3 regions of the Pseudazoarcus sp. NS20 genome follow, and region 1 is predicted to be linked to each of the others. Evidence: riboswitches for the same ligand, from Rfam matches in the RefSeq annotation. Region 1 holds a riboswitch; each other region holds the start of a gene.

Region 1 (4,258 bases):
GCTGGGTGTATCCCGGCCCGATGGGCTCGGTGCTCACCCCGCTCATCAAGGGCCTCGACAATTCCTACGACCTGCCCAACGCCTGCACCCTCAACGGTCGCTGCGGCTCGGTGTGCCCGGTCAAGATCCCGCTACCCGACCTGTTGCGCGAGCTGCGCCACCAGCAACATCAGCGCCAGATTTCGCCGCCAATGCAGCGCAACGCGCTGAAGCTGTGGCGCTTTGCCGCAACGCGCCCCAAGCTTTATCACTTCGGCGAACGCATCGCAGCGCGTCTGCTGGCCCTCACCGGCAAGCACGACCGCATCCAGAGCCTGCCCATGGCCGGCGGCTGGACGGATTCACGCGATCTGCCTGCACCGCCGGGCAAGACCTTCATTGATCAATGGAAAGCCCGCAGGGGGCAAAAATGACCGCTCGTGAAGCCATCCTGGGCTCGATCCACAGTGCACTCGGCCGGGGCCCGCTGGACGCCATGCAGCGCGCCACGCTCGACGCTCGCGTCCCGACCCACACCCGCCCCGCGCAAGACGAAGACCCCGTCGAGCGCTTCGTACGAAAGTTCGAAAGCCGTGCCGGCACCGTGGTGCGCGTCGCCGGCCGCAACGACGTAACGGCAGCCGTCGAGGCCTACCGAGCGGAGCACGAGCTGGGCAAAAAAGCCGCTGTCGGTGGCGCCTTGCGCGACCTCCGATGGCCAGCTGACTGGCAGGTCCATCACGGCGCCGCCGGCATCGAAGAAGCCCTCTCGGTGACCACCTGCTTCAGCGCCGTCGCCGAAACGGGCAGCCTGATCTTCGCTTCCGGACCGGACAACCCGATCACTCACAACTTCGTGCCAGACGACCACATCGTGGTGCTGGAACGAAGTCAGATCGTGGATTACTTCGAAGACACCTGGACGCTGCTGCGCCAGCGCGGTATGCCGCGTGCCACCAACATCGTCTCCGGGCCTTCACGCACGGCCGACGTCGAGCAGACCATTCAGCTCGGTGCGCACGGACCGCGGCGGGTGCACGTCATTCTGCTTGGCTAGAAGCGGCGGTCTCTTCCGCCATGAACGACAAAGGGCGCAGCGTTTTCCGCTGCGCCCTTTGTGCTTCCGGGCTGCATGCCGATGAATTCGGCATGCAGCCCGCTCAAAGCATCGCTTATATCTTCCCGAGCAACAGCAGGATCAGGATGACCACCACGACCAAGCCGAGGCCACCACTCGGGCCATAGCCCCAACCACGGCTATGCGGCCATGCCGGCAGGGCGCCGAGCAGCATGAGGATGAGGATGATCAGAAGAAGAGTGCCTATGGACATTTTGGGTCTCCAGAGTGAATTTCTTGGCGGCATCCGAGCCGCGGAATTTTCCGAGAGACATGGATAGCGACTCCGTGGGTGCAGGCGTTATCGATGGCAATCGGCACTGACTTGCTACGGATTCACGATGACACAAGGACGCTATTACATGTGCAAGTCGACTCGCCGGACGGGTATGCAAATGTGTCTTCGCCCGAACTTCGGCTGACACGTAAAACGCCCCTGATGCGCTCCGCAGCAGCAGGCGTACCCGCAACGCAGACTTCGCCGAAAGCCCAATAATTCCGGGCTTTTCCTCGTCCACACGACCCCACCTGCATGCCAAATGCCGCCACGCCACGCGTCGCTCCTTTTCCCTCCACGACCGAGGGCCTTGTCACCAACGCAGACAAAGTTAGGAACTTCCGGCTGCAACATCGCGCTGGAATACCCTCCAGCGACAAGCATCGGGCAAGCACTCGCGCGGCAGGACCGGATATCATTCACTCATTCCGAGGTTGCCCGCCGCTCACGCCGGGCATGAAAAGGGAATCCGGGAACAGGCCAGGCGCCTGCAAGCCGGAACTGCCCCCGCAACTGTATTCGGCGAATCGTGCGCCACGCAGCCACTGGTGTATTCCGGGAAGGCGGCGGACGATCAAGACCCGAGAGTCAGGAGACCTGCCCGGAACACTCTTCAATAACGTTCGGGCGGGGTGCCCCTGGCGAGAAGGCTGCGTTGTCACGTTTACGGGCGACGCGCGTTCCGTTTACGACTCCGCTTTTAACCGGAGCCGTTCATGCCTTCTCCTTTGACCCTGTCGCTGACCGATCTCGTGCTGCCGGACCAGTGCAATCATCACGGCACGCTGTTTGGCGGTGCGGCCCTGTCGATGCTCGACAAGTTCGCCTTCATCCTGGGCAGCAAGGCTTTGCGCGGCCCCTTGGTGACGGCATCGCTGCGGGAGTTGCAATTTCACGCTCCGGTGCCAGCAGGCAGTCTGACGGAATGCGTCGGGCACGTTACACGCGTCGGCGAGCGTTCGGTGACGGTGGATGCCCAGCTATTCGCTGAAGATCTGTTGAGCGGGGGACGCGTTTTGTGCCTGTCAGGCCAAGCCGTGATGGTCAGCAAAATCGCCCCGAACCCCGCGCCACCGGTGAAGCCGCAGCAAGACGGCTGCGTGCGCGTTGCCGAGGTGGTCTTTCCAGGCCACACCACGCATCGCGGCATCCTCCACGGCGGCCCGGCGATGGATTGGCTGGCGAAAGCCGGCTTTGCTGCGGCAACACGGCATGCACGTTGCGGTATCGTCATGGCCGCCAGCGAACGACTTGATTTTCTCGCCCCAGCCCACGCAGGCGAAGTCGTGGAGGTCGATGCGCGCGTCGTCAAAACCGGCCGCAGTTCCCTCACTGTCGAGGCACAAATGCATGCGGAAAAACCGGAAACCGGGGAACGACGTCACTGCACCTCTGCCAGCCTCGTTTTCGTTGCGATTGACGAGCAAGGCCGTTCAGTGCCGCTTCAGAACCAGTCCGCTGCTGCGCAGTGAAACGCCAGCGGATTGCGCACGCCGGGCTAGCGCGCCATCGGCCGCGAACTTACAACCTCGAACATTTTGACGACCTTCCAGAACCTCGTATCAGTCGCAGGTTTACTGGCCGCCACCGTGTCGCGGGTGCGACAGGGGTCTAGCGTGGCAACGCGCCACTCACTATAGTCAAACCATCCGACACAGCTGGGGAAAGTGCTTGTCGGCGGTGGCTACCGGTTGTCTCGGGTGGCCGCGTATTCTTCCCCAGGCATTCCAATCGATCGGGCTGCATAGCCCCAAAAGGAGAGATCATGAAGAACAAAACCTGGAAGCTCGTGCTGGCCATGCTGGCTGCTGCATTCGTTGTCGGTGGCTGCAACACCATCGAGGGGGCCGGCAAGGATCTCGAACGCGGCGGTGAAAAGATCCAGAAAGAAGCTCGCAAGTAACCAGGTCAGGCGCGGCACGCAATCTTCCTGCACATAACTCGCCGCACACCCTGCATTCAGGCCCGTGACTCTTCAACGAGCACGGGCCTGAAACATTAAGCAATCAGGCTTTACAGCGCGGACACTTTGCCGAGCCTACTCTTGCCGTCGTCGCCGCACGGCATTGGGCCATGCGCTTCGTATAGGAGGCTTTCGAATGGCCTTTCAACTAAGCACCCTGATTGCCCCGCTCCTGCTGGGCGGAACGCTGATTGCCACGTCTTTGCCCGCACTGGCAGATCACGACCATCGCCGCTACGGCTCACCCAAAGTGGAATACCACTATCACGACCACCGCGGCGGCAAGCACCACTACAACCGCGGCAAGCCCAAACATGTGAAGAAGCACCACAAGCATCACAAATCCGTGCGCGTGGTCGAACATCACCATTATCACTCTCCGCCGCGAGCGCGTTACTACGAACCGGGCGTGGTGGTGACCGTACCGCCGATCATCTTCAAGCTGAATTGATCGGGCCTCGCACCGCGTAAAACCAATAAAATTCACGCGGGAAATGAAAGTGACCCGGCCTTCTCAGGCCGGGTCACTTTCATTTCAACGACGAAACATTCCGTAGCGAGCTCTTACAGCCACGAAACGTGGGCTCCCCTACTGTTCACGACTGGGCAGGCGGCATTCGGCTGCTTTGGCCCGCCAAGGGAGGCTCTCATGAAAGCGATCGATTTTCGCCAAATGTTCGTGCCGCTTTTGCTCGGTGGTTCGCTGCTCGTTGCGTCGTTGCCGGTCATGGCCGAGCGCGGGCAAGGGCATGATGCGCCGCACCGCGACACGCAGCATTACGACCAACGCAAGAACAGTCACCATTACCATCGCAGCACGCCGTACTCGGGCAAGCACGATCATCAGCTGTCATACGGCGTCGTGCACCGGTATTACTTCCCGCCTGCTCCGATGTATGCCCCCCCGCCACGGATCGTGCAT
Region 2 (4,258 bases), 230 kb from region 1:
TGCCGCAGTGGGGCATCGCCGCCGACATCTTCGGCCGCGAAAAGAACCTGTTCTCGATCTACCGCAAGATGGTCGAGAAGAGCCTGTCGTTCTCGCAGGTGCTCGACATCTACGGCTTCCGCGTCATCGTGCCCGACGTGCCGACGTGCTACGTCGCCATCGGCGCGCTGCATTCGCTCTACAAGCCGGTGCCGGGCAAGTTCAAGGATTACATCGCCATTCCCAAGGCGAACGGCTACCAGTCGCTGCACACCACGCTGATCGGCCCCTTCGGCACGCCGATCGAGATTCAGGTGCGCACGGCCGAGATGCACCACATCGCCGACGCCGGCGTGGCCTCGCACTGGCTGTACAAGGACGACGAGAAGACCCTCACCGAGCTCGAGCAGCGCACCCACAACTGGGTGCAGTCGCTGCTCGAACTGCAGCACACCTCCGCCGAGGCCACGGAGTTCCTCGAGCACGTCAAGATCGACCTGTTCCCCAGCGAGGTCTATGTATTCACGCCGCAGGGCAAGATCCTGTCGATGCCGCGCGGCTCCACGCCGGTCGATTTTGCCTATGCGGTGCACACCGACATCGGCAACCGCTGCGTGGCCTGCCGCATCAACGCCGACCTGATGCCGCTGCGCACCGAGCTGCGCAACGGCGATCAGGTCGAGATCATTACCGCCGCCCACGCCAACCCCAACCCGGCGTGGCTGTCGTATGTGCGCACCGGCAAGGCGCGTGCGCAGATTCGCCACTTCCTCAAGAACGCGCAGAACGAAGAGTCCGTGTCGCTGGGCGAGCGTCTGCTCAATCAGGCGCTGCGCCCGCATGGTCTGGCGCTGGGGCAGATCAGCACCTTCGCGTGGGACCGCTTCCTGAAAGATCGCGGCGTGAAGAGCAAGAAAGAGGTGTTCTCCGAGATCGGTCTGGGCAAGCGCCTGCCGGTGATCGTGGCGCGCCGTCTGGTGCAGGCGCAGGAGCAGGAATCCGGTCGGCCGGACGTCATCAAGCCCAAGTCCATGTCGCCGATCCACATCAGCGGCAGCGAGGGCCTTGCTGTGCAGTTCGGCAGCTGCTGCCAGCCGATCCCGGGAGACCCCATCATCGGCGTCATCCGCAAAGGCAAGGGCCTGGAAGTGCACCGCCACGACTGCACGGCCGTGGCCAAGGTGCGCGGCGATCGCGGGCGCTGGGTGGATGTCGAGTGGGAGCCCGCGCACGAGCGCGCCTTCGAGGTCACACTCAAGGTCATCACGCGCGAAGGGCGTGGCGTGCTGGCGCGCGTTGCCAGCGCCATCGCGGAAGAGAACTGCAACATCCAGAACGTCACCATGGACAACGAGCAGGGCGTGTACATCGCCCTCAACCTCACCATCCAGGTGCACGACCGCATGCAGCTTGCCTCTGTGATGCGTTCGGTGCGCCGCGTGCCGGAAGTGATGCGCATCGGGCGCATCCGCAGCGACGGCAGCTTTGGTCGCAGCATGTAGTAGGTTTTCGCAGACGACCTACTAGGGGTAGTGTGTAAAAGCACTTGACCTACTACCCGCCACCCACCAGAATCCAATCCAGCTTCACGGTTGCCCGCGTTTCACGACCGGGCATGAAAAGGGAATCCGGTTCAATTCCGGAACTGCCCCCGCAACTGTAACCGGCGAGTCTGTCGCCTCCCCATGCCACTGGGCCCTGCATTTCGGTGCACCCCGGGAAGGCCGGCGACAGATCAGGACCCGGAAGTCAGGAGACCTGCCGTGCTGCCAATTTCCTTTAACGCAATCGGGGCGGGGTGCCCCTGGCGAGAGGCATGGTTTCCACCATTTCACTTGTCTTTCCGTTTGTCGTGAGCCGGGCCGTCGGGTCGGGTGTCTGCGCACGACTGTCCGGAGCTCCCCGCGCACGTTCCCAGGAGCTCTCATGGACCGCCCTCAGCTAGATCTCTCCCTGCCCCCGTTCAAGGTCATCCGCCGCAATGGTTCGGTGGTCGACTTCCATCCCGGCAAGATTGCCGTTGCCATGACCAAGGCCTTCCTGGCCGTGAAAGGCCAGCAGGGCGCCGAATCGGCGCGCGTGCGTGACGTCGTCGGCAAGCTCACCGAGGTGGTGGTGGCCGCGCTGGCGCGCCGCAAGCCCGAGGGCGGCACCATTCACATCGAAGACATTCAGGATCAGGTCGAGCTGGCATTGATGCGCGGCGGCGAGCAGGAAGTGGCGCGCGCCTATGTGCTGTACCGCGAGAAGCGCGCCGCCGAGCGTGCGGCCGAAGCGCCGCGCAGTGCGCCGGAATTGCATGTTGAGGTGGACGGCCGGCGTGAACCGCTGGAGCGTGCGCGGCTGGTCGACATCGTGGAGGCGGCTTGCACTGGTCTGGCCGATGTCGCTGCTGCGCCGGTGGTGGATGCCGCCATGCGCGACCTGTATGACGGCATTCCGCTGGGCGAAGTGCACAAGGCGCTGGTGCTGGCCGCGCGCGCGCTGATCGAGCGCGAGCCGGGCTACAACTACGTTACTGCGCGCCTGCAACTGCACCAGATCCGCCTCGAAGTGCTGGGCGAGGAAGTGGCTCAGGGCGACATGGCCGCGCGTTACGCCGATGCCTTCCCGGCGTACGTGAAGATCGGCATTGAGGCGGGCTTGCTTGATCCGCGACTGGCGCAGTTCGATCTGGCGCGCATTTCGGCTGCGCTGGACGCTTCGCGCGATCTGCAGTTCGGCTACCTCGGCCTGCAGACGCTGTACGACCGCTACTTCCTGCACATCGACGAGCGCCGCATCGAGCTGCCGCAGTGCTTCTTCATGCGCGTCGCGATGGGTCTGGCGATCAACGAGATCGACCGTGAAACGCGCGCCATCGAGTTCTACGAAGTGCTGTCGCGCTTCGACTTCATGAGCTCCACGCCAACGCTGTTCAACGCCGGCACCATGCACTCGCAGCTGTCGTCGTGCTATCTCACCACCGTGTCGGATGACCTCGACGGCATCTTCCAGGCCATCAAGGAAAACGCCATGCTGCAGAAGTTTGCCGGCGGTCTGGGCAACGACTGGACGCCGGTGCGCTCGCTGGGCAGCCGCATCAAGGGCACCAACGGCAAGAGCCAGGGCGTGATCCCCTTCCTCAAGGTGGTGAACGACACCGCCGTGGCGGTGAACCAGGGCGGCAAGCGCAAGGGCGCGGTGTGCGGTTATCTCGAAACCTGGCACCTCGACATCGAGGAATTCCTCGACCTGCGCAAGAACACCGGGGACGACCGCCGTCGTACCCACGACATGAACACCGCGCACTGGATTCCCGACCTGTTCATGAAGCGCGTGCGCGAAGACGGCGAATGGACGCTGTTCTCGCCGGCCGACACGCCCGATCTGCACGACCTGTTCGGCGAGAAATTCGAAGCGGCCTACGTGGCCTACGAGAAGAAGGCCGACGCCGGCGAAATCCGTCTGTTCAAGCGTCTTTCGGCGGTGCAACTGTGGCGCCGCATGCTGTCGATGCTGTTCGAGACCGGCCACCCGTGGATCACCTTCAAGGACCCGTGCAACCTGCGCTCGCCGCAGCAGCACGTGGGCGTGGTGCATAGCTCCAACCTGTGCACCGAGATCACCCTCAACACCTCCGACACCGAGATCGCCGTGTGCAACCTCGGCTCGGTGAACATGCTGGCTCACTTGAAGGACGGCCAGCTCGACCAGGAGAAGCTGGCGCGCACCGTGAAGACGGCGATGCGCATGCTCGACAACGTCATCGACATCAACTTCTACGCGGTCGGCAAGGCGCGCAACTCCAACCTGCGTCACCGCCCCGTCGGCATGGGCATCATGGGTTTCCAGGATTGCCTGCACAAACTCGGCATGGCCTACGCTTCGCAGGAAGCGGTGGAGTTCGCCGACCGCGCCATGGAGGCCATTGCCTACCAGGCCTATAGCGCTTCGAACGAGCTGGCGCGCGAGCGCGGCACGTATTCGACCTTCCGCGGCAGTCTGTGGGACCGCGGCATCCTGCCGCTCGACACCGTCGATCTGCTCGAGCGCGAGCGCGGCGTGCCGGTCGAGCTGGATCGCTCCAGCACGCTGGATTGGGACGGCCTGCGTGCGCGCATCGCGCAACACGGCATGCGCAACTCCAACTGCATCGCCATCGCGCCTACGGCGACCATCGCCAACATCGTCGGCGTGTCGGCCAGCATTGAGCCGGAGTACCGCAACCTGTACGTGAAGTCGAACCTGTCGGGCGAATTCACCGTGGTGAACGAGTCGTTGGTGGCCGAGCTCAAGG
Region 3 (4,258 bases), on a different contig from region 1:
GCAGCGCGCGCCGAGGGCGTGGGGGTGGGCTGGGTAAGCATCATCGACCCGGCCGAGCTTGCCGGTCTGTTGGGTCTGCCGGAGAGCGTCTATCCGCTTGCGTATTTGTGTCTGGGCTATGTCGATGAATTCCTCGACGAGCCGGAGCTGGCCCGCGCCGGCTGGCGCCAGCGTCTGGACCTGCGCTCGCTGGTGCATCGCGATGCGTGGGGCGGGCTGGCGGAAGAGGATTCGCTGCGTCACGCGCTGTCTGCGGAAACGACTTGCAATGCCTTGAAATAAGCCGTTTCCATGCCCACCTCTTGAACTCGCACTGGCCATCTCCACGTGCTGCTACGGACCCCCGCCTTGGGGGCGCCGACGTTTGTGAGTGTGGCAACAGAGCCGCATTAAGATCTTTCGTCGCCGATTCATTGAAACCCGTTAACGGATTCAGTAGGAGGTGAACAGGGTGTTAATGCACAACGCATCCCGTGGTTTTTCCCCGTCCGTGGCCGAGCGCCACGACCCGTACCCGACCCGTCTTTCTCGTCCGCCCGAGCGGCCGTGGCTGGAGCGCCACGAGCCGGTCGTGAAGGGGCGCGCAGGTGACGGACCCTTGAGCCTATCGCAGCTCGAAACGTTCGAGAAAAAAGGTTTTCTGTTCGAACCGCAGTTTCTTTCAAGCGATGAAATAGCGGAATTGAGTGCCGAACTGAACGTGCTGTTGGAGCGCCCCGAATTTCGTGGGCGCGACTTCAGCATCACCGAGCCGGAGCATCAGGAAATCCGTTCGCTGTTTGCGGTGCATTTCCTGTCGCAGCGCTTTGCGCGGCTGGCTGGTGACGAGCGCCTGACGTCTCGTGCGCGGCAGATTCTCGGCGGTGAACCGTATGTGCATCAGTCGCGCATCAACTACAAGCCCGGCTTCGAAGGCAAAGGCTTCAACTGGCATTCGGACTTCGAAACCTGGCACGCCGAGGACGGCATGCCGGCCATGCACGCGGTGAGTGCGTCGATCATCCTTACCGACAACCATCACTTCAACGGCCCGTTGATGCTGGTGCCCGGCTCACATCGCAGCTTCGTGCCGTGCGTGGGGCCAACACCGGAGGCCAATTACAAGCAGTCGCTGAAGGTGCAGCAAGTGGGGGTGCCGCCGCGCGAAGCGCTGCGCCGATTGATCGGGCATTCCGGCATCGAAGCGCCAACAGGGCCGGCAGGTGGTTTGCTGCTGTTCGACTGCAACACGCTCCACGGCTCCAACGCCAACATGTCGCCGGACCCGCGCAGCAACGTGTTCTTCGTCTACAACCGGCGAGACAACGCGTGCGATGAGCCCTACGCTGCTTCGCAGCGGCGGCCGCGCTTCCTGTCGCACGAGGCGGATGAGGTGTGGCGACCGTGGCCGGTGAAGGTGTGAGCCCTCACTGCCGGAAGATTCTCCGGCGACGAAAACTCACCCCTTCAGATGCAGCGGAAGGCCCGCCGCAATGAAACTCACCCGGTCGCAACGCTGCGCCACGGCCTGATTGAGCCAGCCGGCCTCATCGCGGAAACGCCGGCCGAGCGGGGTTTCGGGCACCAGGCCCAGCCCTGTCTCGTTGGCGACCAACAGCACGTTGCCGGGCAGGGTGGGCAGCAGTTCTAGCAGCTTGTTGCGCTCGCGCAACAGCATCTCCTCGCATTTCGGTGATGCGTCGCCAAGCAGATTGGCGAGCCACAGCGTGAGGCAATCGACCACCACCACCCGGCCTTTTTTGGCTTCGCGCAACAATGCATCGGCCAGGTGGAGCGGGGCTTCTTCCGTGCGCCATCCGGCAGGCCGGTCGGCCTGATGGCGGCGGATGCGCTCGGCCATTTCCGCGTCCAGGGGCTCTGCGGTAACGATGACGCAGACCGGCCCGCCATTGGCATATGCGAGTTGTTCGGCGTGGCGGCTTTTGCCCGAGCGGGCGCCACCCAAGATCAGATGAAGGCTCATTGGCGCGAAATATCCAGAGATGAATCAGGCTATCATGCGCGCTTCGCTCCGCAAGGGGCGATCGTGTTTCAGGTGCCCTAAGGCGATTCTCGCCCAGGGTTAAACGGGAAACAGGTGCGCGACGGAACCCCCGCCGCCAGGCCTGTGCTGCCCCCGCAACGGTAAGTGGAAGCAAAGCGCATCGAAAACGCCACTGGGCTCCGGCCCGGGAAGGCGATGCGCCGGTCGACGCAGTTTCGGCCAGCCCACGAGCCCGGATACCGGCCTCGGAACACAAATGGCGAAGTTCCGCGGGGTGGCGGCGCGACCTGTTTTTCACAGAGTCCCTTTTCTTTCCCTTCGTGGCTTCGAATTTGATTTCGGCATGGCCGGGCGGGGACGCGCGGCTGGCCGTCAGGGAGCCTGTCTCATGCATTTCAAAATTACAGCTACCGCGCTCGCGGTGGCTTCGGTGTTTCCGTTTTCTGTATTTGCGCAATCGGATGCGGGCGACGAGCTTCGTCCGGTGGTGGTTACCGCTACACGCCAAGCGCAGTCGGCCGACGAGGTGTTGTCTAGCGTCGATGTGGTGCAGCGCGAGGAGATTGAGCGCGCAGGTCAAACCACGTTGGTGCAGTTGCTGGCCAGCCGGCCCGGTGTGCAGGTTGCTGCGAATGGTGGTCCTGGCTCCACCAGCTCCGTATTCATTCGGGGCGCCAATTCGAATCACACGCTGGTGTTGGTGGACGGCATGAGGATTGGCTCCGCAACCAGCGGCTCGCCCACTCTTGAAATGGTTCCGCTTCAAATGGTAGAGCGCATCGAGATTCTGCGCGGCCCGGCAAGTGCACTCTACGGGGCCGATGCGTTGGGCGGGGTCATCAACATCATCACCCGTCGCAATACAGGCGATGGCATCACGCCGCGCGCCCGGATCGGTGCCGGCAGTCGCGATACCTACAGCGCTAGCGCAGGTATCTCGGGCGCTAAAGGCGCGCTTCGCTACCAATTTGACGTCGGCCATGATCGTACGCGTGCTTTCGATGCCCAGCCGCTGGTGTCGAATGGCACCAACAGCGATCGTGACGGCTTCCGTAATGATTACGCCAACGGCTCCCTCTCACTGGGGTTCCGTGAGCGCGATGAGGTCGGCTTCTCGTTTTTCCACTCAGAGGGGCGCAATCACTATGACAGCGCATTCGCCACCTATGATTCATATTCCGACAAGCGGGCGGAATCGTTCGGCGTGCACATGCGAAACGAGCTTCGCCCCGGCTGGGTCAGCACGCTGCGCTTGAGCCAGAGCAAAGACATCTCTCATTCGTACAATCCGGCTGCCGCATCGCGCTATGACGAATTCGACACGCGTCAGCGCCAGATAGGATGGCAGCACGACATCGCCTTCGCAGGGGGCACGCTGCTCGCGGCCGTCGAGAAGCTCAAGCAGGATGTAGACAGCACGGTTAATTACGATGAAGGCAGCCGCACGCTTGACTCGCTTTTGGTCGGGTGGGGCGGAGCGTTTGGCGAGCACGATGTGCAGTTCAATGCGCGTCGTGACCGCAGCAGTCAGTTCGGTGGCGAGAACACCGGTTCGGCGGCTTGGGGCTACCGCTTCGCGCCTGAATGGCGTGTGCGTGCCAGCCTTGGTACAGGCTTCCGTGTGCCTAGCTTCAACCAGCTTTATTATCCCGGCTTCGGCAATCCCGACTTGAAGCCAGAGCAGTCCTTGAGCCGCGAGGTCGGGGTGGTTTTCGAGCGAGGTGTGAGCAGCGTCAGCACGACTTATTACAACAATCGTGTGCGCAATCTCATCGTTGGTAGCGGAGCCACCGCCACCAACGTTGGCAAAGCGAAGCTCGAAGGTATGGAGGTCGGGTTAAGCACGATATTGGCCGGCTTCAATCTGCGTGCGAGCTACGATTATCTGCGAGCTCTGAACCTTGATACGGGGGATCGCCTAATCCGTCGCGCTCGCCATTCCGGGTCGCTGGCGCTCGATCGCAGTGCTGGCAAGTGGCTGTATGGCATTGAGTGGCGCGGTCAGGGAAGACGTGGTGATACGGTGTTCGGTGTAGGAGAAGTCACAATGCAAGGCTACGGCGTCACCAACCTGTATGCGCATTACTCGCTCACGCCTGACTGGAGACTTGAAATGCGCCTGAACAACGCCCTCGATAAGCGTTATCAGACCGCCAACGGCTATGCCACCGAGCGCCTGAGCGCATTCGTGGCGGTGCGTTACGCGCCGCGCTGACTGGAGAAGCATGGCGCCCCTGAGTAATCACGCGGCTCACAACGGTTTGGCCGTCGAGC

What was found. Region 1 has a riboswitch for cobalamin ahead of AC6H0W_RS00775 (acyl-CoA thioesterase). Riboswitches for the same ligand answer to the same signal wherever they lie in the genome.
Region 2: linked by a shared signal. The riboswitch ahead of AC6H0W_RS01920 (ribonucleoside-diphosphate reductase subunit alpha) and the one ahead of AC6H0W_RS00775 (acyl-CoA thioesterase) in region 1 are both predicted to bind cobalamin.
Region 3: linked by a shared signal. The riboswitch ahead of AC6H0W_RS11890 (TonB-dependent receptor domain-containing protein) and the one ahead of AC6H0W_RS00775 (acyl-CoA thioesterase) in region 1 are both predicted to bind cobalamin.

What each region holds. Positions count from the first base shown of each region.
Region 1 is NZ_BAAKIY010000001.1:164,628-168,885, forward strand. It holds gene AC6H0W_RS00760 (LutB/LldF family L-lactate oxidation iron-sulfur protein) at 1-413, shown strand, start outside; gene AC6H0W_RS00765 (LutC/YkgG family protein) at 410-1,036, shown strand; gene AC6H0W_RS00770 (DUF3309 family protein) at 1,152-1,310, opposite strand; cobalamin riboswitch at 1,787-1,992, shown strand; gene AC6H0W_RS00775 (acyl-CoA thioesterase) at 2,090-2,845, shown strand; gene AC6H0W_RS00780 (entericidin A/B family lipoprotein) at 3,139-3,276, shown strand; gene AC6H0W_RS00785 (hypothetical protein) at 3,473-3,787, shown strand; gene AC6H0W_RS00790 (hypothetical protein) at 3,986-4,258, shown strand, end outside.
Region 2 is NZ_BAAKIY010000001.1:390,404-394,661, reverse strand. It holds gene AC6H0W_RS01925 (RelA/SpoT family protein) at 1-1,481, shown strand, start outside; cobalamin riboswitch at 1,552-1,759, shown strand; gene AC6H0W_RS01920 (ribonucleoside-diphosphate reductase subunit alpha) at 1,906-4,258, shown strand, end outside.
Region 3 is NZ_BAAKIY010000004.1:37,563-41,820, forward strand. It holds gene bluB (5,6-dimethylbenzimidazole synthase) at 1-282, shown strand, start outside; gene thpD (ectoine hydroxylase) at 458-1,402, shown strand; gene cobU (bifunctional adenosylcobinamide kinase/adenosylcobinamide-phosphate guanylyltransferase) at 1,439-1,963, opposite strand; cobalamin riboswitch at 2,017-2,247, shown strand; gene AC6H0W_RS11890 (TonB-dependent receptor domain-containing protein) at 2,241-4,199, shown strand; gene AC6H0W_RS11895 (FecCD family ABC transporter permease) at 4,210-4,258, shown strand, end outside.